Regions from separate parts of the Agrobacterium sp. rho-8.1 genome, predicted to be linked through region 1. Evidence: predicted binding sites of a transcription regulator. Region 1 holds the regulator's gene; each other region holds the start of a gene.
The links. The regulator PhoB, encoded in region 1, activates phosphate uptake and scavenging genes when phosphate is short. The targets are predictions, from matches to a motif close to TGTCATNNANCTGTCAT.

Region 2: the regulator PhoB is predicted to act here: its motif matches at 1,365-1,381, upstream of RMR21_RS04280 (PhoX family protein).
Region 3: the regulator PhoB is predicted to act here: its motif matches at 2,004-2,020, upstream of RMR21_RS12025 (ceramide glucosyltransferase).

The regions. Positions count from the first base shown of each region.
Region 1 is NZ_CP192788.1:265,825-269,100, reverse strand. Features, by position in the region: gene RMR21_RS01375 (DUF6481 family protein) at 1-204, opposite strand, end outside; gene RMR21_RS01370 (hypothetical protein) at 243-464, opposite strand; gene RMR21_RS01365 (cold-shock protein) at 694-903, opposite strand; gene phoB (phosphate regulon transcriptional regulator PhoB) at 1,384-2,067, opposite strand; gene phoU (phosphate signaling complex protein PhoU) at 2,099-2,815, opposite strand; gene pstB (phosphate ABC transporter ATP-binding protein PstB) at 2,904-3,276, opposite strand, start outside.
Region 2 is NZ_CP192788.1:858,329-861,604, reverse strand. Features, by position in the region: gene RMR21_RS04290 (DUF2147 domain-containing protein) at 297-635, shown strand; gene RMR21_RS04285 (ACT domain-containing protein) at 819-1,208, opposite strand; gene RMR21_RS04280 (PhoX family protein) at 1,442-3,276, shown strand, end outside.
Region 3 is NZ_CP192788.1:2,417,338-2,420,613, reverse strand. Features, by position in the region: gene RMR21_RS12035 (ATP-binding cassette domain-containing protein) at 1-279, shown strand, start outside; gene RMR21_RS12030 (DUF4174 domain-containing protein) at 288-707, opposite strand; gene RMR21_RS12025 (ceramide glucosyltransferase) at 783-1,940, opposite strand; gene RMR21_RS12020 (EAL domain-containing protein) at 2,064-2,831, opposite strand; gene RMR21_RS12015 (helix-turn-helix transcriptional regulator) at 3,021-3,276, shown strand, end outside.

The sequences.
Region 1 (3,276 bases):
GTCGCGTTTTTGCTGGTCGCGTTCAGCCTGGCGCGCTCTGCGGGCCTCGGCAACGGCAATCTGTTCGGCCTGCTTGGCTTCAAGCATGGGTGCCGCAGCTTCCTTGGCTTCGCGATAGGCCTTCAAAAGAGCAGCCTTTGCGTCAGCCGCGGCGCCGCGTTGTTCGGAGACTTCGTTGTTCTTGATGTTTCTAGTGTTTCTCAAATCTCTATTCCAGTTGAGTGGTCATACTGATCCTGCGATCAGGACTTCTTACCACGTTTCGTCGGGGCGGGTGCAGGGTTCAGGCTGTCTTGCAATTCTTTGGCAAGACGCGCTTCGCGCAGTCTGAGCGTCTTTTCTTCACGAGCTTGCGTAATCGAATTCAGTTCGTCAACCGCATGGCCACGCGCAAAAAATTGCGTCTGCGTCGCGCCGAATGCGATCTCTGCCTGTTTGCGAGATTTGCTGTGTGTTTCAGACATGAAATTTCCTTCCTGTCGCGCCGGCCTGAAATCGGGATCGATTTGCTGGAAGTCCGATGCGTGGTGGATCGAGCAGCCTGGAGCCTGTTACGCCATAAAGGCACAGTACCCGAAGCGAGTGCCGCCAAGCAGCACAAAAAAAGGCCAGGCAAAGTGCCTGACCTCGGTTGGTCTCATGCTTTCAACAGTGCCAGTACATCCGTGGTCAAGGGAAAGCAGATCCCGTTATTTAAGCAGCCTGAAGGTTGCAAGCAGACATTTTGCCCGACTTGTTGTCGCGCTCAAGGTCGTAGCTCAGCTTCTGGCCTTCAACGATTTCGCGCATACCTGCACGCTCTACAGCGGAGATGTGTACGAATGCGTCTGTGCCGCCGTTGTCAGGCTGAATGAAGCCGAAGCCCTTGGTGGAGTTAAACCATTTTACTGTGCCTGTGGTCATAATGAACCCTTTCAAAGCATAAGAGATAGATCGCAGAACTGATGCCCTGCGTGCGATTATAGCGATTTTTTTGAAGAAAGGGTTAGTTCAAAACGCGGTGCTAATCGCGCGGCAACCAAAGCTCAGCAAGAAAAATATCGACAACCAATTAATAGAGCCTTCCGGTCGGATAGTCAAACTTTAATTTTCAGATAATTTCAATCAGCCCTTGTCATCATATCAGTGGCCATCCGATATCGTTTGCTTTTGTTGACGATATTGAGCTCTGAAACGTTCGGGTATCCCGGTTGTTTATCACCCCAGATCCACATCTGTCCAACACATCATATCTTCAGCGTAGCTTAAGCGAGGCCCCCACCGGCTTGTGATGAGCCTAGAGCAACCACGCGATCCCATACGTAAACGCACATTGCTGATATGCGTCGATTATGGGCGCGCGCTCTTCGATGCGTCACGTCGCATCTGCCTTCGTCGTAGACGTCAGGCTTCCATCGAATATCCTGCGCCGCGTACGGTGCGGATAACATCCTGCATGCTGGAGAAGTTGAGCGCCTTGCGCAGACGGCCCACATGGACGTCCACCGTGCGTTCATCCACGTAGATGTCGTGCCCCCATACGCCGTCAAGAAGTTGCGAGCGGGAGAAAACGCGGCCGGGCGATACCATCAGGAACTCCAGCAAACGGAACTCGGTAGGTCCCAGGCGCACTTCGCGGGCCTTGCGATGAACGCGGTGGGTTTCGCGATCCAGTTCGATGTCGCCGCATTTCAAAACGGATGACAGGACTTCGGGCCGGGCGCGGCGCAACATGGCCTTGACGCGCGCCATCAGTTCCGGCGTGGAGAACGGCTTGACCACATAGTCATCGGCCCCTGTGGCCAATCCACGCACGCGTTCGCTTTCCTCGCCACGCGCCGTCAGCATGATGATCGGCAGACGTTCCGTTTCAGGGCGCATGCGTAAACGACGGCACAGCTCGATGCCAGAGACACCTGGCAGCATCCAGTCGAGAATGAGCAGATCCGGGGTACGTTCCTGCAAGCGGATTTCCGCCTCGTCACCACGCGGGATCGTGTCCACGTCGTAACCTTCGGATTCGAGATTGTAGCGAAGAAGAACGCTCAACGCCTCTTCATCTTCGACAACTGCTATTTTCGGCACCATGACTAGTGACTCCGCCAGGCTTGTAGGAAATTCACTCGGTGATCGCACCGAGCGTATTGGAACTGTCGTCCTTGGGACGCTCGCCTGCCGGCTGGCTGCCGGTGGCCATGTAGTAGATGGTTTCCGCGATGTTCGTCGCATGGTCGCCCACACGCTCGATGTTCTTGGCGCAGAACAGGAGGTGTGTGCAGGTGGTGATGTTGCGCGGGTCTTCCATCATGTAGGTCAGCAGCTCGCGAAACAGCGAGGTGTACATGGCATCGATTTCCTCGTCGCGTTCGCGGATGGTCTGCGCCTTTTCCGCCGAACGGGTGGAATAGACATCCAGAACGTCCTTCAACTGGACCAAGGCCAGCTCGGACAGATGCTCGAGGCCGCGGGCCAGCTTGCGGGGCACGCCGGTTCCGGCAACCGCGATAACACGCTTGGCGGTGTTTTTGCCAAGGTCGCCCACGCGCTCCAGATCAGCGGCGATGCGCAGCGAACCGATGATTTCGCGAAGGTCAGCCGCCATCGGCTGACGCTTGGCAATGGTCACGATTGCCTTGTCCCCGATTTCGCGTTCGGCGTTGTCGAGGATCGTATCGTCCGAAATGACCTTCTGGGCCAAAGCAGCATCGGAATTGACGAGTGCGCGCACCGCATCGCTGCACATCTGCTCCGCAAGGCCACCCATTTCAGCGATACGGCGGCTGAGGAACTTCAGTTCTTCGTCGTACGCGGACATGATGTGTGAGTTTGTCGGCATGGTCGAATTCTCCAGTTTCGATGCGGCTGGCCGCAAGCTCTGTCGGGCTCAAGCGGTTCGACGCGATGGGTTGCAATCAACGACGGGATCAGCCGAAGCGACCCATGATGTAATCCTGCGTGCGCTGGTCATCCGGGTTGGTGAACATCTTGTCGGTGTCGTTTTCTTCGACGAGGTGGCCCAGATGGAACATCGCAGTGCGCTGTGAAACGCGGGCCGCCTGCTGCATGGAGTGGGTCACGATGACGATGGTGTAGTTGGAGCGAAGCTCGTGGATCAACTCCTCGACCTTGGCCGTCGCAATCGGGTCGAGCGCCGAGCAAGGCTCGTCCATCAGAATGACTTCAGGGCTGACGGCAATCGCGCGGGCGATGCACAGACGCTGTTGCTGACCACCCGAAAGGCCCGTGCCGGACTCCAAAAGGCGATCCTTGGCTTCGTTCCACAGGCCTGCCTTTTGA
Region 2 (3,276 bases), 590 kb from region 1:
TGGTAAAGTTGGGTTTTTGTTAAATATCACGAGGCCCGGAAATTAAGGACTTTGCAGACAATTTTACGAAAAATTTACAGATGAAATTCAACCCTTTCGTAACCACGTCGAAACTTGCGATTTTTCGACACGTTTTTTTCGAGCCGCAAGCGGGCGAAAAGCGGCGAATTTCACAAGCGCCCATATTTCCTTTTACGTTCACGTCAACTATAAATCCCGTTATCGCATCAGGAGTTGCGAGTACCGGACCTTGGATCGTTTTCGAGGTCCAGTCGAAGCTGGATTGGGAGGTCCCTATGAAGAGAATGACGATACTTGCCGCCGCCGCCTTTTTGATGGGTAGCAGCGCCTTTGCCGCAGAGGCCATCGAGGGCAACTGGAAAACGGCCAGTGGCGAGACAGCGGCGATTACCCAGTGCGGCTCAGCTTATTGCGTGACTTTGAAGACCGGCAAACACGCCGGAAAGCAGATCGGCAAGATGAGTGGAAAAGGCAACAGCTATTCCGGCGAGATCACCGACCCCGAAAATGACAAGACCTATGCGGGCACCGGCACCGTTTCCGGCAGTTCGCTTGCCATGAAAGGCTGCGTGCTGAAAGTGCTGTGCAAGTCGCAGACCTGGACGCGGCTGTAATCAAGCCGATTGCAGTCTGACGGTTACGCTTCATGTGGTGAGCTGCGCCACATGAAGCACCATCCTCGGCAGATCACCCTCTTCATTACCACTGCATGACGTCATCAATGTCACGCCTGCTATAGGCGTCAATCCGGCGCTGAACGATGCTACCAGGTGTCAGGATCAACCATCGGTCCATATTCACGATCCAATGACGACGTGTCCCGCCCCCGCCAGCAGCAGGCATGCTTTCTCCAAATCCGTCGCCTTGACGAGAAGATGATCGCCGTCGAAGGTCGAAACCAAGAAAATGCCGATGCCGTTTTCCGAAAGAGGCCGGATGACGGAGAGCACGATGCCCGTTTCTCCGAATTCGAAGGGACCGAGCAGCTTGAAGCATGACCATCCGCCATCCTTGCGGAGACCATCCGGTATCCTTGCCTCCTTACAGACGATCGACAATTCGTCATCCGTGCGGCTGATGCTGACGAAGCCCGGCCCGTCTGCCCAATCAGGCAGCGCTGCATTCGGCTCCAATCGCGCTATGGCATAGATATCGGGAAGAATTTTCAGCTTGATGGACGTCGTCACGATTGCGCATGCCTTGAACAGAATCGGTATCGTCACTGCCTAACAAAAACAGCGGCATAACGAAATGACGCGTCTCCCTGATCTTGAAATGAATGTCCAAGAGGAAACCGACGCAACATCGAAATACAATTCATGATTGTTTTTACGAAATCTATCCGTCATATCGCTGTAATAAACCCTCTTTAGTTGCCCTCTCTGGAAGTGTTCCAAACTGCGAGCCGATGGAGAGCGCCATGACAAAGATCGACACGAGCAAACTGAGCTGGGATGAGTGGGACGAGCTTCAGAACCCGCCCCCAGCCGTGACCGATTTCGACCGCGTGGTCGAATCGGCGATTTCGCGTCGCGGTTTTCTCGGCAGCGTTCTGGCGTTTGGCTCTGCTGCGGCCGCTCTGGGCACGTTCGGCAATCTGGCCTCCTCCACATCCGCGCAGGCACAGGAAGCGGCATCGCGTTTTCCGTTCAAGCCCGTGGCTGCCACGACCGATAACACCATTCATGTGCCGGAAGGTTATAGCTGGAAGCCGGTTGCCAAATGGGGCCAGCCGCTGTTTCCCAATGTGCCGGATATCGATCCGGTCAAGGGTGTCAACCTTGAAAACTCGGACAAGGTTTTCGGTGAAAACACCGATGGCATGGAGCTCTTCGTGGTCGGCAGCCATCAGCTGATTGCCGTCAACCATGAATATGTGAACAACGAGACCAACCTGCCGCATCGCGAAAAGGGCATGCCCGCCAATCTGGACGAAGTGAAAATCCTCCAGCACATGCAGGGCGTGACCGTCATGGAAGTGGCGGAAGGTGATGATGGCTGGCAGATCGTCGTCGGCAGCCCGTTTAATCGCCGCATCCATCACAACACAGCGATGAAGCTGTCCGGTCCCGCTGCGGGTTCCGAACTGGTCAAGACCAAAGCCGATCCAAACGGTATCGACTGTCTCGGCACCTTCAACAATTGCGGCGCGGGCCGCACGCCGTGGGGCACTTATCTAACCTGCGAGGAAAACTTCAACGGCTATTTCGGCTCCACGGATGCCGCCTTCAAGATGCCGGACGATTACAAGCGCTACGGAATCGCTGCCGAAACCCGTTACGGTTATGAGCTGTTCGACGAGCGTTTCGATGTGTCCAAGCACCCCAGCGAGCCGCGCCGTGCCGGTTACGTCGTGGAAATCGATCCGTCCAATGCCTCCTCGACACCCATCAAGCGTACAGCCCTTGGCCGCATCAAGCATGAAAATGCCGCCGTCGTCATCGCGCGCGACGGCCGTGTCGTCGTTTATATGGGCGATGATGAACGTGGAGAGTTTCTCTACAAGTATATCTCCAACGGCATCTATGTGCCGGGCGGCGATACATCCAAGCTTTTGGACGAAGGCACGCTTCACGTTGCCAGGTTCAATGATGACGGCAATGGCGAGTGGGTGGCGCTGACACCTGAATCCACCGGCATGAAAATGGACGAGATCTGCGTCTTCACGCGTCAGGCCGCGTCCAAGATGGGTGCCACCACCATGGACCGCCCGGAATGGGTGGCCATCAACCCCGTTGCCATCGAAGCCTATTGCGCGCTGACCAACAACACCAATCGCGGTGTCACGAAAGACGGCAAGCTGCGCGCCAATGGTGGCGGCGATGCCATGGTTCTCAACGCCGCAAACCCGCGCGAAAAGAACGAGTACGGCCAGATCGTGCGCTGGTATCCTGACAATGACGACCATGCGGATGGCAAGTTCAAATGGGACCTGTTCTGCATGGCTGGCAACCCCGATGTTCACAAGGACGCTTATGCGGGCTCCTCCAACATCAACGCTGGCAACATGTTCAACTCGCCCGATGGCATGATGTTCGACTCGACCGGTCTGCTCTGGATCCAGACCGATGGCGAAGACAGCAATGACGGCCAATATGCCGGACAGGGCAACAACCAGATGCTGGCAGGCGACCCCGTCACCGGTCGCATCGAGCGGTTCCTGACGGCGCCGAAGGGTTCCGAAGTCACAGGCCAAACATGGTCTGCGGACAAGCGCACCCACTTTGTCGGCATCCAGCATCCCGACGCGCCCTT
Region 3 (3,276 bases), 900 kb from region 1:
CCGATTTCCGCCCTCGATATCGGCCACCAGCTGGAGGTTTTATCCCTCACGCATGATCTGTGCCGCAAGAAGGGTATTACCATCATCACCGTGCTGCATGATGTCAATATGGCGGCGCGGTTCTGCGATGAGATCGTTGCCCTGCGGTCAGGACGGTTGATTGCCCACGGCACGCCGCAGGAGGTGATGACGGCAGATGAGCTTTTTCGAATCTATGATGTGCGCGTGGACGTTCTTCACCAGCCATCCAGCGGACGTCTGGTTGCGCTGGCGCAGTAAGTCTCTCTCTACTTCTGGCCGGCCCGGCGCATCGGCATGCGGTCGATGAGATCAAACAGCGCAACGCTGCCGACGACATCCTCGCTGCGAAGCTTGACGCCGCCATCCTTGCCGATCAACACAGCCTCGAAGGATTTTCCATCGGCGCCAGCTTCGCGGGTCAGCGCTTGCGCGTCGATACCTCCTGCATTTCCGAAGATCGGCGTCACCTTATCCTGCGTCACATGCAGCACGACCATGTCACGATCTGCCAGTTCTGCTTCTTGTGCGCGGATCGTGGTGATCTGCTTTTGGACTTTCGCGTCTTCCGTCTGGCCGAAGACCACCAGAACCCGGTTTTTCCATGTGAAATGCGCCAGGCTATCCATGCTCCACCCTTGTGTGTTCGATGCCAGCAGCAGGGCTGCGGCCAGAAAAAGCTTTCTCACGGTTTCAACCCTCACTGTGAGCAGGGTGAACGCAAAACGCATGCCCTCGGTTCTCACACGGTTTGGTGTTCCCCGTTAGGAAAGCTCGGCGGCGGAGGGAGAAAGGCTGCTCTGGTCGGTCGCCACCGTCATCATATTGCCGCGCCATGAGACGGAGGAGCCCAGAAGGCTTTTGGTCCAGACGGCGGGCAGGAAAATGTCGCGGATCATCATCGCCGGGACGCTTCGCCATGAGGTGTGCCAGCCTGCGCGTTTGGCGAGGTAGAGTTCCGGCAGGTAAAAGCTGGCGATGACAGCGACTGCGCCCGCGAGAACCAGGGCCGTACCGGCTCCAGCGGCGATGAGTGCCACAATGACCAGCAGTAGCGGCGGGACCGCGCCGACGAAAATTTCAGGCGCGAAGAACAGCGGGAACGTGACGCGCCGCAGCCTGCCCCAGCGCGTCTGGCGCGACCATATCTCGCCAAGGCTGCGTTGCCCGAGCGGCTGCTCGAACGGAGATGGCACGAGGTGAACATTCAGCCCTGCTGCCCGCACGAGCTTGGTGGCCGCTGCATCCTCGGCAATTTCGGCCCCCAGCGCCTCGATACCACCACGCGCATCGAGAAACGGCTTGTTCCACAGCATGGTCTTGCCCTGAGCGAAACCATTGCCCAAGGCTTCCGCCGAGTATTGATAACGGGCCTGGAACGTGTTGAGAAAGCAGCATTCGACCTCGGCCCAGATGTCTTGCGGGCGCGAGCCGATGGGCGGGGAGCAGACCAAGCCGGTATCGTTGCGCCAGGCCGCCATCAACGTCGTGATGTAGTCTGATGGTATCAACACATTGGAGTCGGCCAGCACCACCCAGTCATGGGCCGCTGCCCGCCAGCCCTTGACGCAATTGTTCAGCTTGGGATTGGCGCTGATCCTGTCATCGCCGATCAGCACTCTCGCGCTGATATGCGGAAAGGCTGCCAAGTGTGATTGGACCTCTTTGATGACGGGATCGTTCCTGTCCGCCACACAGAAGATGATTTCGTAGTTCGGCCATTCCAGAGCGAAGGCGCGGGAAATCGTCAGCTGCGTGAAATTCTCGATGCCGCGCAGGGGAATGACGAGGGAAACAGGCGGTTTCGATGTCGCAATTCGATTGGGGGGCGGCGTTCGTTTCAACCGGACTGCCGCAATCGTGATGCTTAAAAGATGCACGAAGAGCAGGATGAGCGCGCCAACGCCAAGGGCAATGTCCATGCGAGATCAACCTCCGCGCTTCGGTTCACGAGCGAGAACCGGCTTTGTGTTGATACAGCAATTATAACGCGTTCATGACAGGCGCGTGTCAAGCGCCCGGCCTTTACCCATCATACAAGCTTGTCAAACCGCGTGCGCAAGCGGCGGAGCAAACATGGCGGGAACAGCCAGAGCCTCGAAGCTCGGTTTGGCCAGCAGATATCCCTGGATGAGGCTGACGCCGAGGTCTCTCAGTACCGACATCTCCCCGTAGGTTTCCACGCCTTCGCACAGCGGCGTGATGTTGAGTTCAAACAGCATGTTCAGGGTGTGCTTGACGATGGTGCGCCTGAAAATGTCGGTATCGATGCCGCGAATGATGTCCATATCCAGCTTGACGATATCGGGCTGAAAATGGGTGAGCAGGCCCAAGCCAGAATGCCCTGCACCGAAATCGTCGATGGCCGTCTTGAAACCCATGTCCCGGTAGGTCCGCAGAATATCGAGAACATGCTTCGTATCGAGCTTTTCGTTTTCGGTAAATTCGAAGATGATGCGGTTGAGCGGAAACCCCGTCTTCATTGCCGTCTGCAAGGTCAGGCGGATACAGGCGCGCGGCTCATAGACGGCATTCGGCATGAAATTGATCGACAGTTTCGCGTCGTCTTCGGGATCGTAAAGCTTTGCTGCAAGCTCGATGGCCTTGACGCGGCACTGCTGGTCGAACGCGTAGCGGTTGTCATCACTGACGCGACTTAAAACAGAGCCTGCACCTTCGCCAGTCGGTCCGCGCACCAGCGCCTCGTGGGCGAAGACCTTGCCTGTGGTGATATCGACAATCGGCTGGAAAGCCATGGAAAATGGTACGTCAAATGCTGCGCCGTCGCGGCAACCATTGCACTGTGTGGGCATTGGCAAGCTCTCTCTTTCCGATATTTTCGACACATTAGAGGATAAGGGATTAAGCTTTTGTTGCCGCCGTGCTGTCAGTCACAACTTCTGCGCTATAACCATGGTCTTCGTGTCTCCACCGCTCGCTTTTCGCATCGAGAGACGGCATGATGACCGCACATGATTTGCCCCACTCAGCCGAGACACGATATGAACGACGCTCCCCAGCAGCCACCCAGGATCAACCGCGGCAGTCTTCAGGAACTGATTGGCGGTTTGAGCGACGGCATCATCCTTGTGGAGCCGAACGGCGACATCGCCTGGGCCAACGGATCGGCGCTCGAGATGCACCGGGTCGACAGAATCGAAGATCTGGGTGCCGACGCCAGGGAATATCGGCGACGGTTCACGCTGCGCTATCGCAACAACCACCTGCTGGACGAGGGGCAATACCCGCTCGAACGCC